Regions from separate parts of the Nocardioides sp. T5 genome, predicted to be linked through region 3. Evidence: predicted binding sites of a transcription regulator. Region 3 holds the regulator's gene; each other region holds the start of a gene.
What was found. The regulator LexA, encoded in region 3, represses DNA repair genes until DNA is damaged. The targets are predictions, from matches to a motif close to TCGAACANNTGTTCGA.

Region 1 (7,302 bases), 1.0 Mb from region 3:
TCCAACGAGATCATGAAGATGCTGATCGGCCGCGACCTGGGACTTTGAGCCCGTGACGCGGATGTTCGTGGCGGCGGTGCCCCCGGAGGACGCCGTCGCCCACCTCGACGAGTTCCTGGCGGTGCGCCGCGACGCCGCGGCGTACCGCTGGACCGTGCCGGACCAGTGGCACCTCACGCTGGCCTTCGCCGAGGACGTCCCTGACCGGTCCCTCGACGACCTGGGCGACCGGCTCGAGCGGGCGGCCCGCAAGCGGCGGCCGGTGCGGTTGCGGCTGGCCGGCGGCGGCGCCTTCCCCCACCCCGACCGTGCCCGGGTGCTCTTCGCCCGGCTCGCCACCGACGATGACGCCCGCACGGAGCTGGACCGGTTGGCGACCGGCTGCCGCGCCGCGCTGTCGAAGGCCGGGGCCCGCGTCGACGGGCAGCGCTTCCGCGCACACCTCACGCTGGCCCGGCTCGGGAGCCCCGACAACGTCACGTCGTGGGTGCGGCTCCTCGACGGCTACGAAGGGCCGGAGTGGGAGCTCGACGAGGTGGCGCTGGTGGCGTCCCACCTCGGCGAGGGCCCGCGCCGCCGTCCACGCCACGAGGTCGTCGCGACGTACGCCATCGACTGAGGGCCTGGGCGGCCGATGAGCACAGCCTCACCTTCGTTGCAGGACGCACCACCGCGAGCGACGATCAGAACGTGAGCCTTGAGATCGGTACGGACGAGGACCCCCAGCACTTCCACGACGAGCTGGGCGACCACGTCGGCACGCGGCTCAACTGGCTGCGCGCCGCCGTGCTGGGTGCCAACGACGGCATCGTCTCGACCGCCGGCGTCGTGATGGGCGTGGCGGGTGCCACCGACGACAGCGGCGCGATCGTGATCGCGGGCATCGCCGCGCTGACCGCGGGTGCGCTGAGCATGGGCGCCGGCGAGTACGTCTCGGTCAGCACCCAGCGCGACTCCGAGAAGTCGATCCTCCAGCTCGAGGCCAAGGAGCTGCAGCAGATGCCGCAGACCGAGGAGCGCGAGCTGGCCGCGATGTACGTCGACAAGGGACTGTCGCCGGAGACGGCCGAGAAGGTCGCCCGCGAGCTCACCGAGCACGACGCCCTGCGCGCGCACGCCGACATCGAGTTCGGCATCGATCCCGACAACCTGACCAACCCCTGGCACGCCGCATGGGCCTCGATGCTGGCCTTCACGGTCGGCGCACTGCTCCCGCTGCTGATCGTGGCGTTCGTGCCCGACACCGTGCGGGTGCTGGTCACGGTCCTCAGCGTCGTCGCGGCTCTCGCGCTCACCGGGTTCGCCAGCGCCCGCATCGGCTACAGCCCGCGTCTGCCGGCCGTGCTGCGCAACGTGTCCGGCGGCCTGCTGGCGATGGGCGTCACCTACCTGATCGGCATGCTCGCCGGCACCCAGCTGGGATAGTCCCTCTGCCTCGGCGCCCTATCTGCGTCTGTGGAACTTCACGTCGCCGCTCGGTAGACGTTCAGCGACGTAATCGGCGTCGTGGGCCCGGTGGTGATGGTGGGCGCAGAGCAGCACGGCGTTGTCGAGGTCGGTCAGGCCGCCCAGCAGCCACGGCAGCCAGTGGTGGGCCTCGGCCCAGGTGCCCGGCACGTCGCAGCCCGCGGCACGGCAGGTCTTGTCGCGCAGCAGGAGGGCCCGCCGCTGCGCGGCGTTGAACAGTCGCTGGGCGCGCCCGAGATCGAGGATCTCGGACCTGCCACCCAGCACGGCGGGGAGGATCCGTCCGTTGCACGCGAGTCGTCGCGCCTCCCCTGCGCTGATCCGCTCGCCGGCACACGGGTCACCGTGCGGATCGGCCGGCACCGTGCCCGCCCCGAGGACGTCGGCCGCGCCGAGCTCGGACCTCAGCGTCTCGAGCGAGATGGTCACCACCACGGTCGTCGCGTCGCCTCCGTGGACGGGCAGGCGCTGCGGGTCGAGGCTCTCGAGCAGCTGGCAGAAGGCCTCGCCGAGACGGCGGGGGTACGGCAGCCGCGGCATCGGGTCGAGGAGGGGCGCGGCCGGCTCACCGAGTGGGGTCGGGACCCCGTCGCGCCGGGGGTTGGCGTAGGCCTCGAGGTAGGTGGCGAAGCGGGTGGCGACCGCGTCGGGCAGGCGGCCCGAGACCCGCGTGGTGCCGTCACCGAGCCGCCGGAGCATCAGTCGGGTGCGGCGGCGACCCTCCGCCTCGAGGGCGGCGAGGCGCTTGCCCTCGACCTCCGCAACCACCTCCGGCGCCACGACCTCGAGGACGTGACGCCCGACCCGGGCCAGCTGCTTCGGTCCGAGCCGCTGGGCGTGCTCGATCAGCAGGGCCTCGGCCTGGTCCAGCAGCTCGGCCGGCACGGAGTCAGGGAGGTCCTCGAGCGATCGGACGACCACCCGCGCCTGGGCGGTGTTGACCCGGCCCTCGCGGAGGGCGGCCCCCAGGGTGCTCCACCGCCGGTCGAGCGCGGTCGCGAGCCGGAGGTCGGCCCGCGCGTCCTCGAAGCGCGTGCAGGTGGCGTCGGCATACCACGCGGCCGCGTCTCGCGCCCCGACCTCGGTCGCCACGTCACCGGCGTCGACGAGCACGCGCATCCGCAGCTCGGCCACCCGGGACTCGATGCGAGCCAGCTCGCGCAGCGCATCCGCCTTCTCAGCGGCCGACATGAAGAGCGGGTTGGCATCCGCCACGTCCTTCAGCACGACGTCCATCGCCGTGGCCGCAGCCAGGATCGGATGGGACATGTGCGGCCTCCTCTCGACGACGTCGTCGCGCACGCGCAACTCACTGACGGTCGTCGCTCCTGGAGGCCGGCCCAGCCGGACACTTACGTCCCTCGCAACTCGCCCACCCAGCCACCGTCCGGGTCACTGACCCTAGAACGATGGACTGTTTGAAGCGTGCGGCCAGACTACACGTCGCGATGCATATTCGCAAGCATGTTCGAACTGCAGTTGCGGCGCAATGACGCGCTTCCCGTTTCCCGTTGCAGTTCGATGCATCGTGGACACACCCGAGCCTGACCTCGGCAGCTCAGGCATCGGGCTCTGGCTGACTGCGTCCGTTGTGACGTCGTTGCTCGAGCAGGATCGCTTGCCGATCTCGCCCGTTGGAGGGGAGGCGGTAGCAACCCCGTGGACCCTAAGTTGACGGTCCGGTCGAGGTTGAACAGGAGACGGAATGTCGTGATGCCCTTCCCGAAGTTGCCGCGCCAGGACGTCCTGCCTTTCCCCCCGACACCGTCTGGTTCCCGTGCTGGGCGCACGATGCAGGACTCGATCTACGAGCCGCGTGCGCCGGAGCGGCGGCTGGCCGATGACGCGCCGAACATCCTGGTGGTGCTCATCGACGATGCCGGTCCTGGCCTGCCGGACACCTTCGGTGGTGAGGTCCGTACCTCGACGCTGACACGCGTCCTGGCGGAGGGTATCGGCTATAACCGCTTCCACACGACGGCGATGTGCTCGCCCACTCGAGCCTCGCTCCTGACCGGGCGCAACCACCACCGGATCGGGAACGGGCAGATCGCGGAGCTCGCCAACGACTGGGACGGCTACTCCGGGCACATCCCGACGAGCACCTCCCTGGTCGCCGAAGTCCTTACCGACTACGGGTACGCGACGGCGGCGTTCGGCAAGTGGCACAACACCCCGGCCGAGGAGACGACGCCGTCAGGCCCCTTCCACAACTGGCCGACCGGTCGCGGGTTCGAGTATTTCTACGGGTTCCTCGCGGGCGAGGCCAGCCAGTACGAGCCCAACCTGGTGCGCAACACCACCAGCGTTCTGCCCCCGAAGCGGGCGGAAGAGGGCTACCACCTCAGCGAGGACCTGGCTGACGACGCGATCGGCTGGCTGCGCCGCCACCAGGCCTTCGAGCCGGACAAGCCGTTCTTCATGTACTGGGCGAGCGGCTGCCTGCACGGCCCGCACCACGTCATGAAGGAGTGGGCCGACAAGTACGCCGGACGCTTCGACGACGGCTGGGACGCCTATCGCGAACGCGCGTTCGCGAACGCAAGATCGGCCGGGTGGATCCCGGAGGACGCCGAGTTGACACCGCGCGACCCGACGCTCCCCGCCTGGGACGACATCCCGGACGCCGAGAAGCCCTTCCAGCGACGGCTGATGGAGGTCGCCGCCGGCTTCGCCGAGCACGTCGACGTCCAGGTTGGCCGGCTGCTCGACGAGGTGGAACGCCTCGGGCACGGGGACAACACCGTCGTGTTCTACATCTGGGGGGACAACGGTTCGTCCGGCGAGGGCCAGAACGGCACCATCAGTGAGCTGCTGGCCCAGAACGGGATCCCCACCACGGTCGACATGCACATCAAGGCGCTCGACGAGATGGGCGGCCTCGAAGTGCTCGGTTCGCCGAAGACCGACAACCAGTACCACGCCGGCTGGGCGTGGGCAGGAAGCGCGCCCTACAAGGGCATGAAACTGGTGGCCTCGCACCTGGGTGGGACACGGAACCCGATGGCAGTGCGCTGGCCCTCGCGGATCGCCCCCGACGCCCGGCCCCGTTCCCAGTTCCACCACTGCAACGACCTGGTACCCACCATCTACGAGATCCTCGGGATCACCCCGCCACGCGTCGTACGAGGGATCGAGCAGCAGGACCTAGACGGCACCAGCTTCGCCTACACCTTCGACGCCCCCCAAGCGCAGGGCCGGCTGCGGACGCAGTACTTCGAGATCATGGGTAGCCGCGCGATCTACCACGACGGCTGGATGGCCTCTGCGTTCGGACCACGAGCACCCTGGGTCCCCGGCCTGCCGCCGGGCATCCAGGCGTGGACGCCAGACAGCGACACCTGGGAGCTCTACCACCTCGACCAGGACTGGACCCAGGCCCACGACCTCGCCGACGCGCACCCCGACAAGCTCGCGGAGCTCAAGGAGGTTTTTGCGATCGAGGCCGCTCGCAACAGCGTCTACCCCATCGGGGGTGGGCTCTGGGTGCCCGTGTACCACCCAGAGCTGCGCATCTCCACGCCGTACCGCAGCTGGACGTTCAGTGGCGACGTCGTGCGGATGCCCGAGTTCTGCGCGCCCGCGCTCGGCAACCGGGCCAACACCGTGACCGTCGACGCCGAGCTGCCCGAGGCAGCGAACGGCGTTCTATACGCACTCGGTGGAGCCGGTGGCGGCCTCACCTGCTACCTCGACGACGGCCACCTCTGCTACGAGTACAACTGCTTCATCCTCATGCGCACCAAGATCCGGTGTGACCGGAAGCTCACGGCAGGACGGCATCAGGTTGACATCCGCACGGAGTACGCCGAGGTCCGGCCAGGCGGCTCGCTGAACGTGACGCTGTCGGTCGACGGCACCGTGGTCGCGTCAGGAGTGGTTCCCGTCAGCGCGCCACTGCTATTCACGGCCAACGACTGCCTCGACATCGGGACCTGCCTGGGCGGCTCGGTTTCGCTCGACTACTACGACCGCGCGCCATTTCCCTTCGAGGGCACCATCCACTCTGTCGACGTTCGCTATCTCACCTGAGCATGCCAAGCTCCGGCGGTCGATCTACGTCCACGTCTTGCGCGAGTACGCGCGGCACACTGACCACCTCACGTGTCTGTCGAATCGCTGGCGACCAGCCAGGGGCGTAAACATCCTCGGGGCAAGTACGCGCCTGATCGACGCTAGCGCTGGCATCGCCTCATGACCGGGGAGATGTTCGTGGCCGCACCGCTACGCGGCGCAATGTCGCGCCCCGGACGGTACGCGGCGGAATGGGACACACCTCGACCGGTGCGCGCCGGTGCTGGTTCGCCCAAGGTGGCTGACACGCGGACGAGTGCTAGGTAGCGGAGGACATTGATTGCTTCGTATCGGTCTGGCTGAACCACCGGGCGCCCAAGCTCCAGCGAGGGAACCTGCAGCGAAGACGTCGACGGCTGCAGCGCTCGTGAGTCTGACTGAGGAGCGCCGAAAGGTAAAGACGGGAGCGGCCCCGGAGGGCGACTCCCGTCTTTCAGCTAGCGAACCGAAGCTCGTAGGAGAGACATTAGCCTAAGGCGGTGACAGCGGAAGCATTCTCGGACGAGACCCTGGTGATCGCTCGACTCCGAGAGTTGGTCGATCACTCGACGCCTTGGCATCGCAGCCTGTGGCAGATCGGGAGCGTGCTGGCGCTTCGGGAAGTGATCGAATACGCCAATGGCGTCCGATCCGGCGTCGCGAAGAGCGAGGGCCTGGCTTACGTCACCAAGTCAGCGGCCACCGCCCTGGGACGCGATCTCGGACTTGGCGCAGGCGAGGTTCGAAACGAGATCGTCCGAATTCTGGCATGCGGTGTCCACAAGACCGAGGGAGTGCTCAACGAGTCCGTCGCGGCGTCGCTCGAGCAGCTGATTCGGCGAGTGGATGGGGACTACTTGGCCAACTGGGAGAGCGCGCACGCTCGGGGTGACGTCTCAGATCAGAACCTGGAGCTCATGTCCCGCGCTGTGATTGCGCACCTACTGGACGCAGACTTCGCGCCTGACCATCTCCATGGATGGTTGCTGGCCAGTAGCGACCGCGTCGACGTGACCCTCGCATCGGTCATGGCGCAAGCCAGCGAGATGTGCGGGCGAGACGCCGTTTCATATGAGGTCCACGTCCCCTTCACTGCGTTGTCCCCCGAGATCGTGGCATCCGCGGGATCACGGTTCCTCGAATGGGACGCATTCGTCACTTGGCTCGCCGACCAAAGCCTCCCGGCACTCAAGGCCCGCGAAGGAGTGGGGGCGCTCAAGTTCTCTGTTTCGGCTCGCGAGCCAAAGGGGGCGATCGCGGCGGCGGAGATCGAGGTGCGTCGCCTCACTGCCCGCGCTGCAGTGGGCTTGGCCTCCGGCACGGTTCAACCGGTAGGAGTTGCGATTGTCGTGCCAGCGGCTACGCCTCGATGGCGCCAACTACGATCGCGTCAGCGCGAGATTTTGCTGTCCTCCATCACCCGTCACGGTCTGCTCCTTCCTGCATCGCGGACCGGCGAGGGACGCGCCCTTGATGATGCGTTTGAGCTACTGGCCGCCGCAGAGACGGCGACCTCCTGGACATCCGTCGCAGCCATGTGGGCTGCCGTCGAAGGTCTCCTAACCCGATCGGGCGATTCTGGAGTAGCTGCCGCGGACCGTATGGCAGCAGTCGTTGCCGGCGGCTTCATGCGCGCAGAGCTGACTCAGCTCGTCGACGTGCTCGCCAGCAACGACGACCTGCTCGGCGAGGCCATGAGAACTGAGACCCGACTGACGGCCAAGATGGATGCAGTACTGAACGCTGTGCAGAACGGGACCACGCTGCAGCTCACTGATCCTA
Region 2 (7,302 bases), 2.2 Mb from region 3:
ACCCGCCGCGGCCTCAAGCACACCTCGATCCGTGGCGACCAGTCTCCCCGCGCCCGTGAGCGGGCCATCGACGCGTTCGTCAACGACCCCGACGTGCAGGTCATCGTCTGCTCGCTGGCCGCGGCCGGTGTCGGCGTCAACCTGCAGGTGGCCTCCAACGTCGTGCTCGCCGAGCTCTCGTGGACCGACGCCGAGCAGACCCAGGCGATCGACCGCGTGCACCGCATCGGTCAGAGCGACCCCGTCACCGCGTGGCGCATCATCGCCGCGCAGACGATCGACACCCGCATCGCTGAGCTGATCGACTCCAAGGCCGGCCTCGCCGCCCGGGCGCTCGACGGCTCCGACGAGGAGGTCGGGTCCTCGGCCAACATCCAGACCGAGGCCCTGGCCGCGCTGCTCACCGACGCGTTGGAGCGCGAGCTCGGCTGATGAGGTCGCTCGGCCCTTGTCCGGGCCGGTCTGCTCCGGTAGGCCTGTAGGCATGAGCGAGGAACGCGAGACCTATCTCGACATGTCGATCGACGACGAGGACCAGCTCCAGCCGGGCGACACGCTGGACGACGGTGACCTCGAGGACGTGCTCGACCGGGGCTACTCGCCGCCCGACCGGGCGCCGAAGGGCTACGACGACTACCCGACCGAGGCCGAGCGCCGGCAGGGGGAGTCCCTCGACGAGAAGCTCGCCGAGGAGGAGCCCGACATCGACCCGTACGCCGAGGACGACCGCGACGACGACCGCGAGGACGAGAACGCCCTCGACGAGCAGCTCGGCCTCGACGAGGCCGACGAGCGCACCGGCCGTCTCGTCGCCCCCGACTCCGGGCTGGGGGAGGACGTCGACAAGCAGGAGGTCGCCCACGACGTCGGCATCGACGGCGCCGGCGCCTCCGCGGAGGAGGCGGCCATGCACATCACCCGCGAGCCCGACCCGGACGCGAGCGGCGACGACTACTAGCACTGACGCGGTGGCTCCCCTCGCGCGGCGAGCGTTTTCTCACATGGCGAGCGAGGGGAAGCTCCACGCCCGCGAGAGGACCTCGGGTCGCGGGCGGTAGAGCCGGACCAGGTAGTTCCAGCCGTCGGTGATGGGGAGCGAGTTGCGGGCCGGGTCGCCGTCGCCGCCGAAGCGGACCGTCACGCTGCCGTCGTCGTTGCGGGCAGCGGTGATGCTGTTGAGGCTGTAGGCGTCACGCTCGTTGGGCTCGAAGTAGCCCTCGGCGTTGTAGACCGAGATGGACCAGAAACCGTCGACCGGTACGTCGGGGGCCACCGTGAGCTCGTACTCGCCCACGGGCAGGCCGGGGGAGACCCCGACGTAGGTGGCCTCGGCGTCCGGCAGCCCGCCCCAGCCGGCGGCGGAGCCGATCAGGTGGTGCACCGGGTCGACGTCCTCGGCGCGCCCGAAGCTCGACTCGAAGGACGTCATGTCGGCGGCGAGGCTCAACAAGGCCTGGCGGGTGCGGTCCAGGCTCGCGGTGTCGTAGTCGGGTGCGGTGAAGGCGCGGCCGCCGGCCACTTCGAGCCTGAGCTGGTCCTGCAGCGCGGCGACTGCGGTGAGGTCGCCGGGGTCCCGCGGGTCGACCAGGGTACGAGCCGCGAGCACGACATGGTCGCTGCCCAGGTCGGCGGCCGTGAGCTCGTACGTGCCGTGTTCGTGGATGACCCGGTTGATGTAGTGGTCCTCGTTGACCGCCATCACCGACAGGTAGCGGCCCCCGGCGTCGGGCACCGTGAGCGTCGCTCCGTCGCCGACGTCGACCACCGCGAAGCTGTAGAGCGTGTCGCGGTTCATGCGGATGACGGTCTGCCGGTCGACCGGCGCCGGAGTGCGGTTGTGCGCGAACCTGTTGACTCCGCCGGCCTCGCGCTGGAGGTCGGTCATCATGCGGTGGGTCTCGGCCCGGGCGAAGTTGTCGACGTTCACGTTGATCGGGGTCACGTCGGGATCCTGCGCGCACGGATGAGGCGTGTGTTCACCCGCTTCAGGTGATCGCGGCCGCGGGGGCCCGCCAGACCCTTGCCCGGTTGATGTGCCCGGCCATCGGGTGTACAATCGAACACATATTCGAGCGAGCGAGCTCGGGCCCCACCTGATCGCCGACATTCCGGCCGCACACACCTCCTGACATCTGGCCCTCCTGTTGTCGACGCGCCTGCGTGGCGTGGAGAGGTCCAGCCGTGAGTGCCATCCCAGCCGAGGACGACGCCTTGTGGCGGGCGCCCGGTGTCGACGCCGATGCGTCGCCGCGGGTGACCGCACTGCTGCGACGTCTCGACGACGTGCTGGGGGAGCTGCTGGAGCTGGGGATGGGCGGGCTGGCCGACCCCGACGTGGAGCGGCTGCTGACGGCGACGACCGTCGCGTCGAGCCGGCTGGCGGCGGCGGAGTGCCGGAGCGCTGCGGAGGCCGACCGACGGCGGTTGGGCGAGGCGACCGGTGCCCAGCACACGCATCAGTGGTGGTCCGGCTTGAGCCTGCTGACGCGGGCCGAGGCCTCCCGGATGGTGAAGCTGGGCCTGGCTCTGCAGCGCGACATCCACGCCCCGGTGGCACGCGCGCTCGCCGACGGAGAGGTGCGCGTCGACCAGGCGCGCGTCATCGCGGAGGCCGTGGACGCCCTTCCTGCCCGGGTGGACGCCGAGACCCGCGGGCGCGCGGAGGCGGCGATGCTGGGGTTCGCGAGCAAGCACGACGCCCGCGACCTGCGACAGATCGGCAAGCGCATCCTGGACGTCGTGGCTCCCGAGGTGGGGGAGTCGCACGAGGAGGCGGTCTTCGAGGCCGAGGAAGCCCGAGCGGTGGCCGGTGTCGAGCTCACCCTGAGCGACGACGGCAACGGCCGGTGCCACGGTCGCTTCACCGTGCCGTCCCACATCGGCGCGATGTTCAAGCGTCACCTCCTGGCCCTCGCCAACCCGGCGCGGCACACCGAGGCCGAGCTGCGCGACGAGTCCGGCGACCTCAAGCCCCTGCGCCGGCGTCTCGGTGAGGCCTTCATCGAGTACGTCGAGCGCTACCCGGTCGCAGCCACCCCGCAGACCGCAGGGGTCAACGCCACGATCGTGGTGACCATGACGCTCGAGCAGCTGCTGGCCGAGCACGCCACTGCCCTCCTCGACGACGGCTCGCGGATGTCAGCCGGGCAGGCGCGCCGGATCGCTTGCGAGGCCGGGATCATCCCCGCCGTGCTCGGCTCTGACTCCCAGCCGCTCGACCTGGGGCGCGCGGCCCGGTTCTTCACCAAGGCACAGCGGGTCGCCCTCGGTCTGCGCGACGGCGGCTGCACCACCAAGGGCTGTCAGACGTCGGCGTCCGGCTGCCACGCCCACCACGACGCTCCCTGGTCCCGCCTCGGCCTCACCGATCTGGCCAACGGCCGCCTGCTCTGCCCCCGCCACCACCGCCTGGCCCACAGCTCCCGCTACGCCATGACCGTCCACGCCGACAACAAGGTGTCGTTCGCCAGGCGGACGTAGGCCGATGGGCCGCAAGTTCTTTGCTTTGCCGACTGGCTGGTAGTCACGCAGGTCCTTCGCGGCACCACCGATCGGTCCGCGCCAGAAGGTCGCTGCACAGCGCCGCAGATGAGATGTCACCTATCCGTGCAGCAGTGCCTTCCGCCGCTCTAGGCGCAGGGACCCCGCGGCCGCCCTGATCGTGGGACAGGCGTCCTCCCATCCAGCGAGCCAGGACGGTTCACATGGACAGCGCGCTCGGGAACCTGGTCTCGAAGTCGAGCAGGCCCACCCACGACGGCGTCAAGGTGATCCTGGCCATCGGCTGACCGCTGAGCTGCTGGACCCAGGCATCGCCCTGGTCATCGCCGAAGTAGCGGCGCGCGGCGGCGGCGTACTCCTCGGAGACGTCGTCCAGCATCTCCACCGCAACGTCACCACGAACCATCAGCGCGTGGTAGGGCCAGCCGCCGGCCGCGTCGATCGTGACGGCCACCCGCGGCTCTCGCTGCAGGGCGCGGATCTTCGGGGCCTTTGGTGGGCTTCCGAACGTGAGCGGTCCAATGGAACCAGATCGGGACCACCCGTGGGGTGCCGGCGAGCCAGGTGTAGGCGAGACGAGCCAGTTCTTTCGAGCCGAGCAGGTCCTGCGCTACCGGGTCCTCGAGCAGATGCAGGTCACCTTGCAACACGGTCATTGCGAGCCCCTTTGATGACGTGGCGCCCCGCAGGCCTGCGCGGTGCTGGACCTACTAGTGAACGCCTCTGCCTGGTTCGACCGCAAGCGCCGAACGTCATGGACTCATGCAGCACCACTGGCGTTCCTCACCGAGTAGCGGCGCGAGTGTGACTGCGTGCTGCGCAAGGCGCGTCACAGCGCCGCGATCGCCCCAGCCCGCTCACGCCGCCGTACGAGGCCAGGTCCACGAGGTGCGGAGGATGTAGGCGAGGACGATCACCTCGACCACGACGCCGAGGCCGTAGAAGTAGAGCCAGGACTCACCGAGCACGTTGAACGCCGAGACCGGGAGGTAGAGCGCGGCCACGACGAGGTTGAGCGTGCGGCTCGCACGGGCGGGTAGCGCCATGGAGAGCAGGATCATGAGGCTCGGGATGCCCACCAGCGCGAGCGAGCTGACGGCGAAGGTCTGGCTGATGTCGAACTCGAAGACGACGCCGGCCAGGATGTCGTCGATCGCGCCCGGCTTGTAGAGGTGCAGGTAGTCGACGTAGATGTAGAAGAACATGAAGCTGGCCCAGGCTGCGGCGAGCTTCGCCCTGACCGGCGTGGGCGGATCGTGGAGGGCCGGCTTGGCCGCGGTGTCGTACGTGGTCCTGGTCGTGATGCTCATGGTCTCGTCCTTCTCATCGGTGGTTTGATGCCACGATGGACGAGGGACCGCCCCGTGCCATCGGCCCGGCGGCATGGTCTTCCTGGCCTCTGGTACGGGAATCTCTGGCCGATCGGCCGATCCGCGAGCAGGGGATCACCGTCACCGCCGAAGCGCAGAGACCTCGATGGGCATCCGTGCCACGACGTGCAGGCCGCGCTCGAGTCGCTCGACCGCATCCCGTTCCGTCGTACCTGCCTGACGCGCGGCTCGATCGGACCGGCCGGAGCGCAGGACCTCGCAGCTCCTGACCCGCTCGGCGCCGAGGCAGGTGTCCCGTCCCATGCGGCCGTTCGCGAAGTCGCCGCGACCCTGACCGAGGTCCAGGACGTCGCGTCCCCGCGTGGCGACGACGGAGTCGCGCCCGCCGCGCATCGAGGCCTCCAGGCTGCGTCCTCCCTGCATGATCACGTCCTCGTTGCGGTGCGTGCCGCGGATCCGCCAGCGTGCGTCCTCGCCCTTGATCCAGAGCACCTCGAGGCCGCGCAGCCGACCGGCGCGCGCCTTGGCCCGGAGGACGCCGCGGCCCAGGTCCACGGTGATCGTCGAACCCTTGCCGAAGCCCGCCTTGCGCACGTCGAAGGTCACGAGGTCCCTGGCGCTGCCCCCGTCCACCGACACGCCACGGGAGGCAGGGGTGAGCCGGACGTCGATGTCGTCGTGGCCTCGACCCCCGTCGACGTCGACGTCCTCCACGGACTGGGCCCAGAGCTGGTCGTCCCCGTCCTGGCCGCGGAGGACGGCCGGGCCGGTCGCCGGGTGGGCCTCGAGGTGGTCCATGTCCTCCCCACCGCGCGCCGTACCTCCCGCCTGCCCCAGGGCGATCCAGTCGGTGCCGGGCCCTCCGTCGATGTCGTCGGGGCCATCGGTGGCCGGGTCGACGACCGCGTCCGTGAAGTCCGAGAGGAGGGTGTCGTTGCCGCCGGCGCCGTCGATCTGGTCGGCGCCGCCGCGACCCACGAGAACGTCGAGGTACGGCGATCCGATCAGGACGTCCGCCGTGCGTGTGCCCGCGATGCTCTGGGCCTCGGTGACGACGATCTGGTCGGTGCCTGACGGCTCTGCGACGAAGCCGAGCCCGCCGACCGGCGTGAGGTCGGCCCTGATCCCGCCCGGGAAGCCGGCGGCGAGGAGGTCCGAGTAGAGCACGGTGTCCGCGGGGACGGAGTAGTCGTCGCGCGTCAGGGGGTCGAGGCCTCCGTCGACGAAGTCGTTGCCCACTCCCGGCCAGATGATGTCGCCGCCGGCATCGCTGTCGAGCCCGCCCAGCAGGCGGTCGTCGCCGGCGCGCCCGATGAGCGTGTCCGATCCCTCGTCGCCGCAGATGACGTCGTTGCCGAGCAACCCCCAGATCGTGTCGTCGCCCCCCAGCCCGACCATCACGTCGTCGCCGTCGGTCCCCGTCAGTACGTCGTCTCCCGGCGTGCCGAGGTGCGTCGCAGGCCTGCCCTCGCACGTCCCCGCGACGGCACCTGCCGGGACGGCGGGGAGAAGTGGCGCGACCAGCGCGAGGCCGGCAAGGGCCAGGCGAGGCGCCATGCGCCCTCCGGGCGTCCACCTCCACGAAGGCGGAGCCATGGCGTGCAGCAGCGTGTTCCTCGACGGCAGATCCGCGTCTTGGCGTGTGTCCATGTCCTCGTCTCCTTGCCCGCGTCCGATGCCCTTCAGGATGAGCGCCTCGCGCGCACCGCGCACGGGACGGGAGTCCCGAGCGGTCCGGGAAAAGTAGGACGTCGCCACCGCACGTCTGCCGCTGCTGTGAGGGCGGTGGCCCGCCGCCTCGGTGGGCCGAGGAACGGGACTAGGGTCGGCTCCATGAGTGATGGAGCGCGGTCTTGTCGGTGACCGTGGCTGCCACGAAGGACGAGCTGGAGCGCGAGCGGTCGAGTCGCTCGGGCCTGATCGTGCTGGTTCTGGCCCTGTGCGGCACGTCGGTGTCGCTCATGCAGACCCTGGTCGTGCCGCTGCTGCCCGACTTCCCGGAGCTGCTGGGCACGACCTCGGACAACGCCTCGTGGCTGGTCACCGTCACGCTGCTGACGAGCGCGGTGGCGACGCCCATCCTGTCCCGCCTGGCTGACATGCACGGCAAGCGGCGGATGGTCGTGGTCTCGCTGGTCGTGTTGCTCGCCGGCTCTCTCCTCGGCGCCGTGAGCGACTCGTTGGCCGGGCTGATCGCCGCACGGGCCCTGCAGGGCTTCGCACCCGCGCTGATCCCGATCGGCATCTCGATGATGCGCGACGAGCTCCCGCCGGAACGGATCGGTGGAGCGGTCGCGCTGATGAGCGCGACGCTCGGCATCGGGGGAGCGGTGGGGCTCCCGCTGTCGGGCGTCATCTACGACGCCTTCGGGTGGCAGGCCGTGTTCTGGGGGAGCGTCGTCATGGCTGCCGTGATGCTGGTCCTCGTCCTGGCCGTGGTGCCGGAGTCCGGGGTGAGGACGCCCGGTCG
Region 3 (7,302 bases):
GCCACCTGGACGACCTCGGTCGGGGCCGGCTGACCGGCCTCGCCGGTGCCGACGGCGCCGCCGGCGAACATCAGGGCCACACCGAGCACCAGGAACAGGGAGGTCATGAAGACCACGAGCCGGCCGCGGCGGGTCAGGCGCACCGTCGAGCGGGCGCGGGCCGGGACGGGGGAGAAAGCGGGGGAAAGGCTGAGGGTGCTCATGGTGGCCTCCTGGGGAAGATTCAGCCGGGTGGTCTGTCGAACGAATGTCTAGTCGGACCCACCGACAGCGGCCTGGGCCACCGGGTCTCGATCAGGCGTTCGATCGAACATGTGTACGACGGTAGAGCACGTGTTCGAACAACACAAGCACCCGGACGAACAAATGTTCGACGACCGGACGGCCCCCACGGACGGGACCAACGGACCTACCCCGATCGCCCCGGCCGGACGACCGTGGAAGCACACCGACGCAGAAACGGAGCGAGCCATGTCGCGCAAGAAGGTCCTGGTCCTCGGGGGCAACTTCGGCGGTCTCACCGCCGCCATCACGGTGAAGCACGAGCTGCACGGGGACGTCGACGTGACGGTCGTGTCGTCCTCCGACGAGTTCCTGTTCACCCCCTCGCTGATCTGGGTGCCCTTCGGCAAGCGCACGCGCGCCGACATCACCTTCAAGGTCGGCCCGACCTTCGAGGAGCACGAGGTCGAGTTCGTCCACGCCGAGGCCACCGCGATCGACCCCGAGGCGCGCCGCGTCGAGACCACCGCCGGCCCGCAGGACTACGACTACCTCGTCATCGCCACCGGCTACCGCAACCGCTTCGAGGTCATCCCCGGCCTCGGCGAGGGCGGCAACGCCCACACCATCACCACGATGGACGACGCGATCCGCGCGGGCGAGGGCTGGGCGCAGTTCCGCGAGAAGCCCGGCGACGTCGTGATCGGCGCGACCCAGGGCGCCGGCTGCTTCGGAGCGGCGTACGAGTTCCTCTTCAACACCAGCTACCAGCTGAAGAAGGCCGGCCTCAAGGACCGGGTCAAGCTCACCTACGTCAGCGCCGAGCCGTTCCTCGGCCACTTCGGCATCGGCGGCCTCCCCCACGGCGAGAAGCTGCTCGGGATGTTCCTCAAGAAGGAGAACATCGACACCGTCCTCGACACCGCGATGGACCACGTCGACGACGGCCGCCTCGTGCTGGCCGACGGGCGCACCGTCGACTTCGGCTACGCCATGATCATCCCGCCGTTCTCCGGCCAGGAGGTCATCACCCGCACCCCCAAGATCGCCGACGACAACGGCTTCGTGAAGGTGCGCGACACCTACCAGAGCGAGGCCTACGACGACGTGTACGCCGTCGGGGTGGCCGCCGCGGTCGACGTCCCGTGGCAGACCCCGACGCCGGTAGGCATCCCCAAGACCGGCTTCCCGACCGAGCAGCAGGCCCACGTCGCCGCGAAGAACATCGCCTCGCAGATCAAGGGCGAGACCCCCGACGCGCACAAGAAGTTCGGTGACATCGCCGCCGTGTGCGTGATGGACGCCGGCAACAACGGCGTCATCATCCTCGCCGACAAGATGCTGCCGCCGCGCAAGCACGGCGTGCTGATCCCCGGACCGCAGGCGCACGCGATGAAGCTGGGCTTCGAGAAGTACTTCCTGTGGAAGATGAAGCACGGCCAGGTGCGGCTGCCCTGACCGGACCGGTCAGCGCCGCTTCATGGCCCGTCGTCCCTGGGCAGCGAACAACCGGGCAAGGGGCCCGAGCGACCCGGGGGCGAGGGCCGCACCACGCACGACTCCCCCGCGCCAGGCGGGCACCGTCCGCACGACCCGGCGCGAGCCGACGAGGTCGACGGCCGCGGCGGCGACCTCGGACACGCCCAGGATCGAGCCGCCGGACCAGGTGAGCTGGGAGCCGAGGCCGTCGGGGTCCTGCGCGGCGAGCATCGCGGTGTCGACGCCGTCCGGGCACAGCGCGTGGACCCGCACGCCGCGCGGGGACTCGGCGTTGACCGACGCGGACAGCGAGACGACCGCGGCCTTCGTGGCGGCGTACATGCTGTAGCCCGGCACGGGCCCGAGCCCGGAGAGGGACGCGACGTTGACGACGTCTCCCCCGGCCGGACCGAACGCCGCCAACGCGGCGCGGGTGCCCCACGTCGTACCGAGCAGGTTGACCTCCACCAGCCGGCGTACCTGCTCCTCGGTCAGTGCGGCGAGGGTGCCGTCGTCGCCGACGCCGGCGTTGTTGAACCACGCGACCAGCCGGCCGTGCCGTACCGCCTCCTCCGCGACGAGGCGGTGCGAGTCGGGATCTCGTACGTCCTGGGCGAGGCCGGCGACCGCGCCGACCTCGGCCGCCGTCGCGGCCGCCGCCCAGCCGTCGACGTCGCCGATGACGACGTGGTGGCCGCGCGCGACCATCAGCTCCGCGATCCCGCGCCCGATCCCACGGGCCCCACCGGTGACGACGCACGAGGTCTGCATCTGCTGACAGTAGCGACACGCGGCTTCGAACAGGTGTTTGATCCCACCCGCCGATGAGGACTACGGTGGGCTCACCAGATCCTCCCTGTCCAGCCGCGGACGGAGGGGTCGACGTAGTGGAGGACGCATGGCCAAGCAGGACGACAAGAACGTCATCGAGATGCCCGACGGCCCCCCGGACGCGACCGGCCTGACCCCGCGCCAGCAGCGGGTGCTCGCCACGATCAAGGACTCCATCGAGACCAAGGGCTACCCGCCGTCGATGCGTGAGATCGGCCAGGCCGTCGGCCTCACCTCGTCGTCCAGCGTCGCCCACCAGCTGCGCGTGCTGGAGGGCAAGGGCTTCCTCAAGCGCGACCCCAACCGCCCCCGCGCCCTCGAGGTCTTCCTGCCCGAGGTGATGGCCGCACGCCGCTCGATGTCCAGCGGCGAGGAGTCGAGCGTCGACGAGACCGGCATCGGCGACGTCCACCCCACCGCGGTCAACATCCCGGTCGTCGGCCGGATCGCCGCCGGTGGCCCGATCCTCGCCGAGGAGCAGGTCACCGACGTCTTCCCGCTGCCCAAGCAGCTCGTCGGCGACGGCACGCTCTTCCTCCTCGAGGTCTCCGGCGACTCGATGGTCGACGCGGCGATCTGCAACGGCGACTACGTCGTCATCCGCCAGGAGCAGACCGCCACCAACGGCCAGATCGTCGCGGCGATGATCGAGGGCGAGGCCACGGTGAAGACCTTCCAGCGCAAGGACGGCCACGTGTGGCTGCTCCCCCACAACGACGCCTACGACCCGATCCCGGGCGACAACGCCACGATCCTCGGCGTCGTGACGGCGGTGCTGCGCAGCCTCTGACGACCGCAGGGGTGGGACGCCGTTGAAAGGCGCCCACCCGCGGGCCACGATGGCGTGCATGAGCAACGTCGAGCAGTCCTATGACTACGTCATCGTCGGTGCGGGGGTCGCTGCGGCGAGCGCCGTGAAGGGCATCCGTTCACAGGACGGGAGCGGTCGGGTCGCGGTGATCGGCTCCGAGCCCGACAAGCCCGTCTACCGGCCGGTGCTGTCCAAGGACCTCTGGCTCAAGGATGACGAGACCCTCGAGGGGTCCTCGCTCGCCGGCGACCTCGACGACGACGAGGGCGTCGACCTGGTCACCGACACGACGGTCACGGAGATCGACCCCGGCGCCCACGTCGTACGCCTCGCCGACGGCAGCAGTGTCGGCTACGGCAAGCTGCTGCTGGCCACGGGCGCCGAGCCGCGCGTGCTTGCCGTCGACCCGGGCCCGCGGGTCATCTACTACCGCACCGCCGCCGACTACCAGCGGCTGCGCGCGGTCGCGACCGAGGGCAGCCACGTCGCCGTCATCGGTGGCGGCTACATCGGCTCGGAGATCACCTCCTCCCTCGTGCAGAACGGCGTGCAGGTCACGCTCGTGCTCGACCTCGAGGACGTGCAGGAGCAGATGTTCCCGCGCGCGCTCGCCGCCACCCTGACCAAGGACTTCGCCGACCGCGGCGTCACCGTCGTGCACGGCTCGGTCGAGGGCGGGCAGGAGGACGACGGCGGCGTCCGGATCCGCCTCGCGGACGGCACCTCCATCACCGCCGACGCCGCGGTCATCGGCATCGGCGTGCTGCCGCGCACCGGCCTCGCCGAGGCCGCGGGGCTCGAGGTCGACAACGGCGTCGTCGTGGACGAGCACCTGCGCACCAGCGACCCCGACGTGTACGCCGCGGGCGACGTCGCGTCCTACCCCGACGCCCTCCTCGGCCGCCGCCGCGTCGAGCACGTCGACCACGCGGAGAAGTCCGGGGAGCACGCCGGCAAGGTGATGGCCGGCTCCGACGACGCCTACGACGCCTACGACTACACCCCCTTCTTCTGGTCCGACATCCTCGACCACGGCTACGAGGCCGTCGGCGAGACCCGCAGCGACCTCGACCTGGTGGAGGACTGGAAGGACGGCGAGGTCGGCACCGGCGTCGTCTACTACCTCCAGTCCGGGCAGGTCCGCGGCGTGGTGCTCTGGAACGTCTGGGACAGCGTCGACCAGGCCCGCGCCCTCATCGCGGAGACCGGCAAGGAGCCGGTCGCCGACCCGGAGTCGCTGCGAGGCCGCATCCCCTTCGACTGAGCTCCCCCGCTGGTCGAGGAAGGCGCCCCGGCGCCTGTCACGAGACCCGGACCGACCTGGTCTCGTGACGGTCGCTGCGCGACCTCCTCGACCAACGGTGGATCCGTGTAGCCTCGCGCCGATGTCATCCGAGGCCCCCGACCCCACGGTCTTCCGCACCCGCCCGGGCAACCGGCGCCGCTACACGGTGGACGCGCAGGTCGAGGTCGACCGGCTGGCCGCGGCGGGCGAGGCGTCCGCCTGGCTCAGCCCGCTGGCGTACAACCTCACGATCAGCCACAGCCACCGGTTCGTCTGGTACCGGGTCGCCAAGGTCGCGACGCGCACCATCCGCCACCACTGCGAGACCCACGGCGTGAGCATGGACGTCGACCACGCGATGCGGGTGCGCTACCCGCTCGCCAGCTTCGCCGACTACTTCACCTTCGCCTTCGTGCGCGACCCGCTCGACCGCTTCGTCTCGGCGTGGCACGACAAGGTCGTCGACCACAACTACTACGACTTCGACGCGGCGACCCACGAGCGGATGCAGACGGTCGAGGAGTTCGCCCGCTGGACCGCCGCCCAGGACCTGTCTGCCGTGCCGGGCACCGACCAGCACCTGACGCTGCAGAGCCGGATGATCGATCTCAACCGGGTCGACTTCGTGGGGCGGCTCGAGAGGTTCGACCGCGACTTCGCCGAGGTGTGCGAGCGCATCGGCGCCCCGGCGGTGCCGACCGCGCCGAAGAACCAGACCTCACCCGGCGGCCGGGACCGACAGCACTCCGCCGAGCTGCGCGAGCTCGTGGCGCGGATGTACGCCCGCGACTACCAGGTCCTCGGCTACGAGCCACCCGCCTGAGCGTCATCCGGACCCGCGCCCATGGACTCGGGTCCGGATGACGCTGCGGCGCGCCGCCGTGGGGATGACGGACACCAGGAAGGCAGTTCGCGTTCGCCAGCACCGCCCCGAGCGTGGCCAAGGCGCCTCCCCGGCCGAACTGCCTTCATAGTGTCGCCCGGCTGCGTGAGCGCCGGGCTCAGGACTGGCCGAGCCGCGTGAGCGCCTGGCGCACGAGCGCGGGATCGGTGGTCGACCACATCGGCGGGAGCGACGCCTTGAGGAAGCGGCCGTAGCGGGCGGTCTCGAGGCGCGGGTCGAGGACGGCGACGATGCCGCGGTCCGAGGTCGTACGGATCAGCCGCCCGGCACCCTGCGCCATCAGCAGCGCCGCGTGGGTCGCGGACACCTCCATGAACCCGTTGCCGCCCGCGGCGTCGGCTGCCTTGGCGCGCGCCGACATCAACGGGTCGTCGGGCCGCGGGAACGGGATCCGGTCGATGATCACCAGCTGGCACGTGTCGCCCGGCACGTCGAGTCCCTGCCACAACGAGAGCGTGCCGAACAGGCAGGTGTGGGGGTCCTCAACGAACTGCTTGGCGAGCTCCGGGAGCTGCGCGTCGCCCTGAGCCAGGGTGGTCAGGTGCGGCAGGCGGGTGCGGACGGCCTCGGCCGCGGTCTCCGCGGCGCGGCGCGACGAGAAGAGGCCAAGGGTGCGCCCGTCGAGGGCGTCGACGAGGTCGCAGATCTCGTCGAGCTGGGCAGGGCCGAGACCGTCGCGGCCGGGCTGGGGCAGGTGGCGGGCGACGTAGAGGATCGACTGCTGGCCGTAGTCGAAGGGCGAGCCGACGTCGATGCCCTTCCACGGCAGCGCGGTGTCGGGGTCGGTCGGGGCGACCTGCGAGCCGACGCGCTCGGTGGGCTTGAGGCCGAGCGAGGTGGCGACGGCGCCGAACTCCCCACCCAGCATCAGCGTCGCGCTGGTGAAGACGACGGTCTTGTCGGTGAGCAGCTTGTCGCGCATCGGCCCCCACACCTGCAGCGGCGCGACGTGGAGCCGCGCCGGGAACCGGTCACGCGCCTCCCCCAGCCACAGCACGTCGCGGTCGGAGCCGGCGGCCATCCGCTCGGCGTTGACGAAGACCTCCTGCACCATGCCCTTGGCCTGCGTGCGGCCGGCGTCGCCCTCCGCCTCGCCGCCGGACTCGCGGGGGAACGCCGACAGGCACGCCCGCGCCGCGTCGCGTACGAGAATCAAGGCGTCGGAGAGCTGGGTGGACACCTGGTCGATGCGACCGGGCGACGTCGCCTCGAACGCCTCGGCGAGCTGCTGCGCGGCGTCCTCGAGGTCGCCGGCCGGGTCGCCGTCGCCGTCAGCCCAGCGCATGGCGCGGCGCGCCGCCCGCTCGATGTCGGAGACTCCCAGCTCGTCGGTCGCCGCCTGCGTGACGCGCGCGGTCAGCTCGTGGGCCTCGTCGATGACCACGGTTTCGTAGTCGGGGATCATCGGGACGTCCTCGATCGCGTCGATCGCGAGGAGGGAGTGGTTGGTGACGATCAGGTGGCTGCGGTGCGCCTTCTCCTTCGCCAGCTCGGCGAAGCACTCCTGCCCGAAGGGGCACTTGCTCGCGCCGAGGCACTCGCGGTGGTTGACCGAGACCTGGCGCCACTCGCGGTCGGTGTGGCGCGGGGCGTTGTCGCGCTCACCGCTACCGCCCTGCTCCGTCTCCTCCTCGGCCCACGCCCGGAGCTCGAGCACCTTCTCGGCCATCGCACCGAGGGGTACGTCGACCAGCGTGCCCTGGTCGTCGGGGACACCGGCGCGGATGCGGTGCAGGCAGGCGTAGTTGGAGCGGCCCTTGAGCACGGCGT
Region 4 (7,302 bases), 520 kb from region 3:
GATCTTGTCGAGGATGAACTGGGCGGCGACGGCGTCGCGGACCCGACGCTCGAGGTCGGCCTCGAACTCGTCCTGGGTCTGGCCCTCGTCCTCGAGGTACTTCTCCATGGTGATGCCGGCGAAGCCGAGCTGCTGCTCGACGTTCTGGCGGCGGGCGTTGAGCTCGTCGGTGACCATCACCTCGGGGAGCGGGATGGAGACCTTCTCCAGCAGGGCCTCGAGGACCGCGTCACGGGCGGCGGCGGCCTGCTCGAGGCGCTTGCCGCGACCCAGGCGCTCACGCACGTCGGCGGTGAGCTCCTCGGCGGTGTCGAACTCGGAGGCGAGCTGCGCGAACTCGTCGTCGTACTCCGGCAGCTGCTGCTCCTGCACGGCCGTGACCTTGACGGTCACCTGGACGGGCTCGCCGACCAGGTCGCCGCCGGCGAGCTCGGAGTCGAACGTCGCGTCGTCGCCGGCGGAGAGGCCGACGAGGGCCTCGTCGAGGCCGTCGATCATGCCGCCGCGGCCGACCTTGTAGGACATGCCGGTGACCTCGCCACCCTCGACGGTCTCGCCGTCCTTGGAAGCGACCAGGTCGATGGTGACGAAGTCGCCGTCGGCGGCCGCGCGCTCGACCGGGACGAGGGTGCCGAAGCGCTCACGCAGGGCCTCGACCTGCTCGTCGACGTCGGCATCGCTGATCTCGACGTCGTCGACGCTGGCCTCGAGGCCGTCGTAGGAGGGCAGCTCGAAGTCGGGCTTGACGTCGACCTCGGCGGTGAACTCGAGGGACTCGTTGTCCTCGAACTTCGTCACCTCGATCTCCGGCTGGGCCAGCGGCTCGAGGTCGTGCTCCTGCAGGGCGGCCATGTACTGCTGCGGGACGACGGCGTTGATCGCCTCGTCGAGGACCGGGCCGCGGCCGACCTGGCGGTCGATGACCGCCGGCGGGACCTTGCCGCGGCGGAAGCCCGGGACGTTGATCTGCTTCGCGATCTTCTGGTACGCCGCGTCGAGGCTCGGCTTGAGCTCCTCGAAGGGCACCTCGACGGTCAGCTTGGCCCGGGTGGGGCTCAAGGTCTCGACGGCGCTCTTCACAAATGTCTCCTGATGCTGAAGGTCTGTGGGTGGACCACACGGGGAAAGTGCGGCAGCGCCCGGACACGGAGCCCGGCGGCCGCAAACCTCGCCAGTCTATCGACGGCGCGCGCACAGGCCGAATCACGCCCGGAGGACCCCTCCACCGCGTGACGGGTGGGGTTGGAGTCGGCTGGTGGGTCGGGGCGACAGGACTCGAACCTGCGGTCTCCTGCTCCCAAAGCAGGCGCGCTAGCCACTACGCTACGCCCCGCCAAACGGGCCCGACGAGCTCCGGACGGAGACGTCACAGCCTGCTTGGAGCGGATGACGGGAATCGAACCCGCGTAGCCAGTTTGGAAGACTGGGGCTCTACCATTGAGCTACATCCGCGTGCGTGCCGACGACGTGGTCTCGCCGGTGCGGGTGTCATGGTGCCACACCCGCGAACGCGCGCTCCAACCCGGCTCAGCGCCGGTGCACCAGGAGCAGCGCTCGGTCGTCGTTGCGCGAGCCGAGGGCCTCGACGAGGCGCGTGGCGCCGCCCTCGAACTCGCCCCGCAGCAGCCGCTCGGCCTGGCCGAGCATCCGGTCGATGCCGAGCGCGATGTCACGGTTGCGGGTCTCGACCATGCCGTCGGTGTAGAGCAGTAGGGCGTCGCCGCGGCGCATCTCCCCCGAGACGGCGGGGAAGCTCGCCCCGTCGATGAGGCCCAGGATCGGCCCCTCCGACTCCAGCACCTCCCAGCGCCCGGACCCGGCGTGGCGCAGGGCCGCCGGGGGGTGGCCGGCGCTGCGGATGTCGTAGTGGCCGGTCGTCAGGTCGAGCGAGAGGTGGATCGCGGTGGCGAACCCCTCGTCCCAGTCCTGCTGGAGCAGGAACTGGTTGGCGCCGTCGAGGAACTCACTGGGCGGCAGGGCGCTCAGCAGCCCGCCCAGGGCGCCGCACAGCAGCAGGGCGCGGGTGCCGGCGCCCTGGCCCTTGCCGGAGACGTCGACGACGGCCACCTCGAGGCGGCCCTCGACCCGCGAGGCGACGACGAAGTCACCGGCGAACGGGGTGCCGCCGGCCGACCTCAGCTCGCTGGCGGCGTACCACTCCGCGGGCAGGTCGGGGATGCCTCCCTGGCGCAGGATCCGGTCGCGCAGGTCCACGAACATCATCTCGCCCTGGATGCCCGCCACGCCCAGGCGCGTGCGGCGGAACGACGACAGCAGCACCACGAACCCGAGGCCGAAGATGATGGCCACGGTGAGCGCGACCCGGAGGTCGATGTCCTCCTGGGTCGGCACGACCAGCGCCAGCACGAGCAGCACGAACACCACGAACCACGGCAGCTGCCGGGGACCGAGCACCAGGCTCGAGAGGACCAGCGGGACGAGCAGGCTGACGAGGGGCACGCTCGGGTCCAGCAGCCAGATGGCGAGCCCGATGAGCACCGTCGCCGCGACGAGCAGGACGAGGGTCCGCGAGCCGCGCGGGACGAGCCGGCTGGCGGCGGCGTTGAGCGATGGAGAACTCATCCCCGAGCCCCTCCTGCTCTCCCGGTCTCCTTGGTGGCAGATCGTACGGCCCGGGAGCGGAACTTCGGCTGGCATCGGGGACACCAGAACGTGTTGCGTCCGACGAGCTCACCCGTGCGCACGGTCGAGCCGCACACCAGGCACGGCTGCGACGTACGACGGTAGACGTAGACCTCGCCCCCGTGGTCGTCCTTGCGGGGCGGGCGCCCCATCGCCTCGGGCGTGTGCTCGGGACGCACCGTGTCGATCCGGCCGGTGCGCACGCCCTCGGCCATGAGCTCGACGAGGTCGGCCCACATCGCCCGCCACTGACCGCTGCGCAGGGTGTTGCCGGGGCGCAGCGGGTGGATGCGGTGCCGGAAGAGCACCTCGGCGCGGTAGACGTTGCCGACCCCCGCCAGCACCTTCTGGTCCATGAGTAGGTCGCCGATGGCCCGCGGGCTCGCCGAGATGCGGCGCCAGGCCCGGTCGGGGTCGGCGTCGGGGCGCAGCGGGTCGGGACCGAGCCGGCCCAGGATCTCCGCGCGCCGCCCGGCGCCGACGAGGTCGCAGACGATCGCGCCGCGCAGGTCGGCGTACGCCGTCGGACGGGCGTCGTCCGGGCCGTCCAGAGTGACCAGGCGCAACCGCACCGCTCCCACCGGCGCGGGCACCTCGGCGGCGCTCGCGTGCACGTCGAACTGACCGATCAGACCGAGGTGGACGTGGACGAAGCGCTCCCCCTCGAGCTCGAGGAACAGGTGCTTCCCGGCGGAGTCGGCACCGACCACGCGCGACCCGTCGAGCTGCTCGGCGTCGGCGGCGAAGCGGCCCTGCGGCGACGACACCCGGACCCTCCGCCCCGCGAAGGCGGCGCTGAGGTCGTCGGCCAGCTTGCGAAGGGTGTGTCCCTCAGGCATCCGCGTCGTCGGGGGACGCCTCGGAGCCGGGACCGCGCAGGGCCGACTCCGGCAGCGGAGGCAGCTCGCCCGACTCGTCGTAGGTGGTGAGCTGGCCGATGCGGCGCACGTGGCGCTCGTCCTCGGAGAAGGGCGTGGTCAGGAAGACCTCGACGAACCGGGTCATGTCGTCCACCGGGTGCATCCGGCCGCCGACCGAGACGACATTGGCGTCGTTGTGCTCGCGGGCCAGCGTCGCCGTCTCCTCCGACCAGGCCAGGGCGCACCGGATGCCCTCGACCTTGTTGGCCGCGATCTGCTCGCCGTTGCCGGATCCACCGATCACGACGCCCAGGCTGTCGAGGCCCTCGGCGCGGTCGGCCGCGACCCCCTCGGCCGCCCGGAGGCAGAAGCAGGGGTAGTCGTCGAGGGCGTCGTAGACGAACGGACCGTGGTCGATGGCCTCGTAGCCGTGGTCCACCAGCCAGGTCATCAGGTGGTCCTTCAGCTCGAGGCCGGCGTGGTCGGAGCCCAGGTGAACGCGCATGAGGAGGAGTTTGGCAGAGCCGGCCCGTGAGGATCGAGGCGGATGACCGGGGCCTGTGGACACGCCCGAGGCGCGGGCGTCGTCCGGGCGCCCGGCGCATCCACGATCATGCCCGCGCTCTTGACCTCCGACCCAAAACGGGAGACAATCGAACACACGTTCGATCACTCGGAGGGTTCGATGGCAGCTGGAGCAGAGCGGCAGGTGTGGCAGGCCGACGACCTGCACGCGCTGGCTGACCTCCTTGCCGACCTGGCGCCCGCCACGCTGGGGCCTGACCTGCTCGACCAGCTCGAAGGCCTGGAGCGGATCAAGTCAGCAGCCGCGGCCGCCGAGGCGATCGTGGCGGCCACCTTCGCCGATGCCGCCGACAGCGAGGACGCGCCGGGCGGCGGCCGGCGTACGCCCCAGCGCGCGATGTCGGTCGGCGCCGAGGTGGCGCTTGCCACCCTGGCCAGTCCCTACGCCGGCGAGCAGCGGGTGCTGCTGTCCCGCCGCCTGCGTGACCACCTCCCGCTGACGCTGGCAGCGTTGCGTCGGGGCGAGCTCACCGAGGACCGGGCGTTCGCTGTCGCGCGCGAGGTCGCCCACCTCGCCCCCGAGCAGCGCCTGCGCGTCGACGACGACCTGGCACCACGACTGGCCGGTCTCGGCGACATCCGTCTCCGCGACGCCGTGCGTCGGTCCTGCCTCACCCACGCCGCCGAGTCCGAGACCCGGCGTTGCCGGCGGGCACGCGCCGACCGGCGGGTCACCTCGCGCCGTCTCGACGACGGCACCGGCCAGCTCGTCGCCACCCTCCCCCTCGAGGTCCTGGCCGCGGTCCGCGCAGCCCTCGACAACGCAGCCGCGACCGCGCGAGCCGAGGGCGACGGCCGCACCGCCGGCCAGGTCCGCGCCGACACCCTCGCCGCGCGGATCACCGGCGACCAGAGCGTGAACGACGCCGTCGCGGTCCGCGTCAACCTCGTCATCGGAGTCGAGTCACTGTTCGGCGACGGCACCGAGCCCGGCCAGGTCACGGGAGCCGGACACCTCCCTGCCGCCCTGTGCATCGACCTGGTCCGCCGCGCCAGCCAGGCCGCGAAGGCCACCCTCCGGCGGCTCTTCGTCGCGCCCGCCGATCGGGCACTGGTCGCGATGGAGTCGACGAGCCGCCGCTTCGACGGGCTCCTCGCCGAGTTCCTCGACCTCCGCGACGGCGGCACGTGCCGCACCACCGGCTGCAACGCCGCCATCCGCCACCACGACCACGTCACCCCCGCCGCCGATGACGGCCCGACCGCCGCGCACAACGGCCAGGGCCTCTGCGAGCGCTGCAACTACGTCAAGGAGTCCCCCGGGTGGACCTCCTGGGTCGCCGACCCGGGAGACGCCCACCTCCACCAGGTCCACGGTGTCACCGAGCACCTCCGCATCACCCGCTCCACCTCACCACCACTCCCCGGAGGCCCCGCGGGTTCCGTCGGCTACTCGCCCTACGAGCTCCGGCTCGCCAGCAACTACACCCTGGCCTCGTAGTCCCGTCGGCCGATCATCGCCACACGAAACACGAAGAACCGCACCAACCCGGTGCCCAGGTTCGCCGCGATGAGGACGACCACCTCCTGCAGGCGCGAGGGCTGGGCGACAAGGGTGTCGAGCAGCCACAAGGAACCTGCCGTCACGGCCAGGCTGAAGCCCAGGAGGGCGAGCCCGAGCGCCTGGTGCCGCACGGTTCGGTCCGTGCCACGGACCCCGAAGGTGATGTAGCGATGCCCGAACGTTCCAGCGATCGTCGACAGGATGAGCGCGAGAGCGTTCGCCGGCTGCGCGCTGAGCTGCTCGCGGAGGACGAGGTAGAGCAGTCCGTAGAGCACGTTGAATGCAGCGCCCACGCTCGCGAAGACGACCAGCTGCACGAAGACCGGCCGCCGACGCGCCGTCGCGCCGGTCAGGACCTCAGCGCTCACCCGCGGCACCGACACTCATGAGGTGCGCGACACGGCATGGCGGACATCCTGCCCGAGCGCGAAGCCGTTCGTCAGCCGGCGAAGGCGGCGCGACCCTGCATGGCGGAAGTGCCGAGGTCAGACTTCACCAGGGCCTGACCGCTCTCGACGGCGTCGACCCAGGCGTCGGTGGTGGCGACGGCGGCGAAGTTGGACTGGAGCAGCACGAGCAGCGTGTCGTGCAGCTGCTCCGCCGAAACCTTGCCGGCCTCGTTGGCGAGGTGGATGGCACCGGTGGCGTCGGACAGGACCTCAGCTGCCAGCCCGAGCTCCTCGGCGGCGGCTGCTGTCGCGATGTCGCAGTTGTTGGTCATGAAGCCGACGATCGTGATCGTGTCCACTCCCTGCGCCGCGAGCCAGGCGGCGACGTCGGTGCCGGCGAACACGCTGGACTTGTCCTTGGTGACGCGCTTGTGCCCGGGCTGGACGCGGCTGGCGATGTCGGGGTGCAGCTCCCAGCTGGGTGAGCCCTGGGCGAACACGGGGGCACCCTCGGGCAGCTGGTGATGGACGACGACGACGGGCAGGTCCTGAGCCGCGGCGACGTCCATGGCCCGGGTCACGTGGGCGAGCGAGACCTCACGGTCCGGGTGCTGGACCTGGAGGATGCCGTCGAAGTACTCCTGCTGGACGTCGACGACGATGAGGGCGCGGCGGGGGGTGGTCATGGCGGGTCTGCCTCCTGGTGCTCGGGTCGGCGCCGCTCGTCGGCGCCTGTCCTCCTAGCCTCGCCGGCGAGCCGGGGGTAGCGTGAGTGGCACAGAAGACGCCTTTCGATGAGATCAGGACAGCATGCGCATCGCCGTGCACGCCTTCGACGGCATCACGATGTTCCACCTCTCCGTGCCGCTGCTCGTCTTCGGCGAGGTCACCCGGCAGGGCCTCGCCGACGGTTGGAGGGTGCAGGTGTGGACCGAGGACGGCCACGGCGTCCGGACCGTTGAGGGCCTACGGGTCGACGAGGTCAACGGTCCCGACGTCGTCGAGGAGGCGGACCTGGTGGTGTTCCCGTCGTGGCACACCGACTTCCGCCCGACCTCCGACGAGCTGTCCCGGTTGGTGGCACGGGCACACCAGCGCGGGGCACGTGTGGCCGGCCTGTGCCTCGGCGCGTTCCCTGTCGTCGACAGCGGCGTGGTGGGCGAGCGCACGGTCGTCACCCACTGGGCCGCCGCCTCCTCGCTGGAGGACCGCCGGGCGTCGACCACCGTCGACGCGTCCTCGCTCTACCTCGACCACGGCGACGTGCTCACCTCGGCCGGAACGGCCTCGGCCATCGACGCGTGCCTGCACGTGGTGCGCG

Region 1: the regulator LexA is predicted to act here: its motif matches at 2,924-2,939, upstream of ACNKF0_RS00865 (DUF222 domain-containing protein).
Region 2: the regulator LexA is predicted to act here: its motif matches at 2,057-2,072, upstream of ACNKF0_RS06765 (DUF222 domain-containing protein).
Region 4: the regulator LexA is predicted to act here: its motif matches at 4,157-4,172, upstream of ACNKF0_RS15930 (DUF222 domain-containing protein).

The regions. Positions count from the first base shown of each region.
Region 1 covers NZ_CP182415.1:180,641-187,942, reverse strand. The annotation lists gene ACNKF0_RS00880 (acyl-CoA dehydrogenase family protein) at 1-48, shown strand, start outside; gene thpR (RNA 2',3'-cyclic phosphodiesterase) at 62-619, shown strand; gene ACNKF0_RS00870 (VIT1/CCC1 transporter family protein) at 691-1,425, shown strand; gene ACNKF0_RS00865 (DUF222 domain-containing protein) at 1,444-2,736, opposite strand; gene ACNKF0_RS00860 (arylsulfatase) at 3,259-5,499, shown strand; gene ACNKF0_RS00855 (hypothetical protein) at 6,021-7,302, shown strand, end outside.
Region 2 covers NZ_CP182415.1:1,394,026-1,401,327, forward strand. The annotation lists gene ACNKF0_RS06750 (DEAD/DEAH box helicase) at 1-432, shown strand, start outside; gene ACNKF0_RS06755 (DUF5709 domain-containing protein) at 485-958, shown strand; gene ACNKF0_RS06760 (DUF1214 domain-containing protein) at 998-1,942, opposite strand; gene ACNKF0_RS06765 (DUF222 domain-containing protein) at 2,182-3,480, shown strand; gene ACNKF0_RS06770 (hypothetical protein) at 3,701-3,955, opposite strand; gene ACNKF0_RS06775 (DUF6326 family protein) at 4,359-4,811, opposite strand; gene ACNKF0_RS06780 (calcium-binding protein) at 4,953-6,389, opposite strand; gene ACNKF0_RS06785 (MFS transporter) at 6,698-7,302, shown strand, end outside.
Region 3 covers NZ_CP182415.1:3,786,583-3,793,884, forward strand. The annotation lists gene ACNKF0_RS18535 (LysM peptidoglycan-binding domain-containing protein) at 1-203, opposite strand, end outside; gene ACNKF0_RS18540 (NAD(P)/FAD-dependent oxidoreductase) at 472-1,680, shown strand; gene ACNKF0_RS18545 (SDR family NAD(P)-dependent oxidoreductase) at 1,690-2,472, opposite strand; gene lexA (transcriptional repressor LexA) at 2,600-3,322, shown strand; gene ACNKF0_RS18555 (NAD(P)/FAD-dependent oxidoreductase) at 3,381-4,607, shown strand; gene ACNKF0_RS18560 (sulfotransferase family 2 domain-containing protein) at 4,729-5,451, shown strand; gene ACNKF0_RS18565 (ATP-dependent DNA helicase) at 5,630-7,302, opposite strand, start outside.
Region 4 covers NZ_CP182415.1:3,269,654-3,276,955, forward strand. The annotation lists gene tig (trigger factor) at 1-1,080, opposite strand, end outside; tRNA gene ACNKF0_RS15905 (tRNA-Pro) at 1,261-1,333, opposite strand; tRNA gene ACNKF0_RS15910 (tRNA-Gly) at 1,379-1,452, opposite strand; gene ACNKF0_RS15915 (PP2C family protein-serine/threonine phosphatase) at 1,528-2,583, opposite strand; gene ACNKF0_RS15920 (Fpg/Nei family DNA glycosylase) at 2,580-3,482, opposite strand; gene ACNKF0_RS15925 (ribose-5-phosphate isomerase) at 3,475-4,008, opposite strand; gene ACNKF0_RS15930 (DUF222 domain-containing protein) at 4,189-5,529, shown strand; gene ACNKF0_RS15935 (GtrA family protein) at 5,511-5,960, opposite strand; gene ACNKF0_RS15940 (isochorismatase family protein) at 6,032-6,667, opposite strand; gene ACNKF0_RS15945 (GlxA family transcriptional regulator) at 6,792-7,302, shown strand, end outside.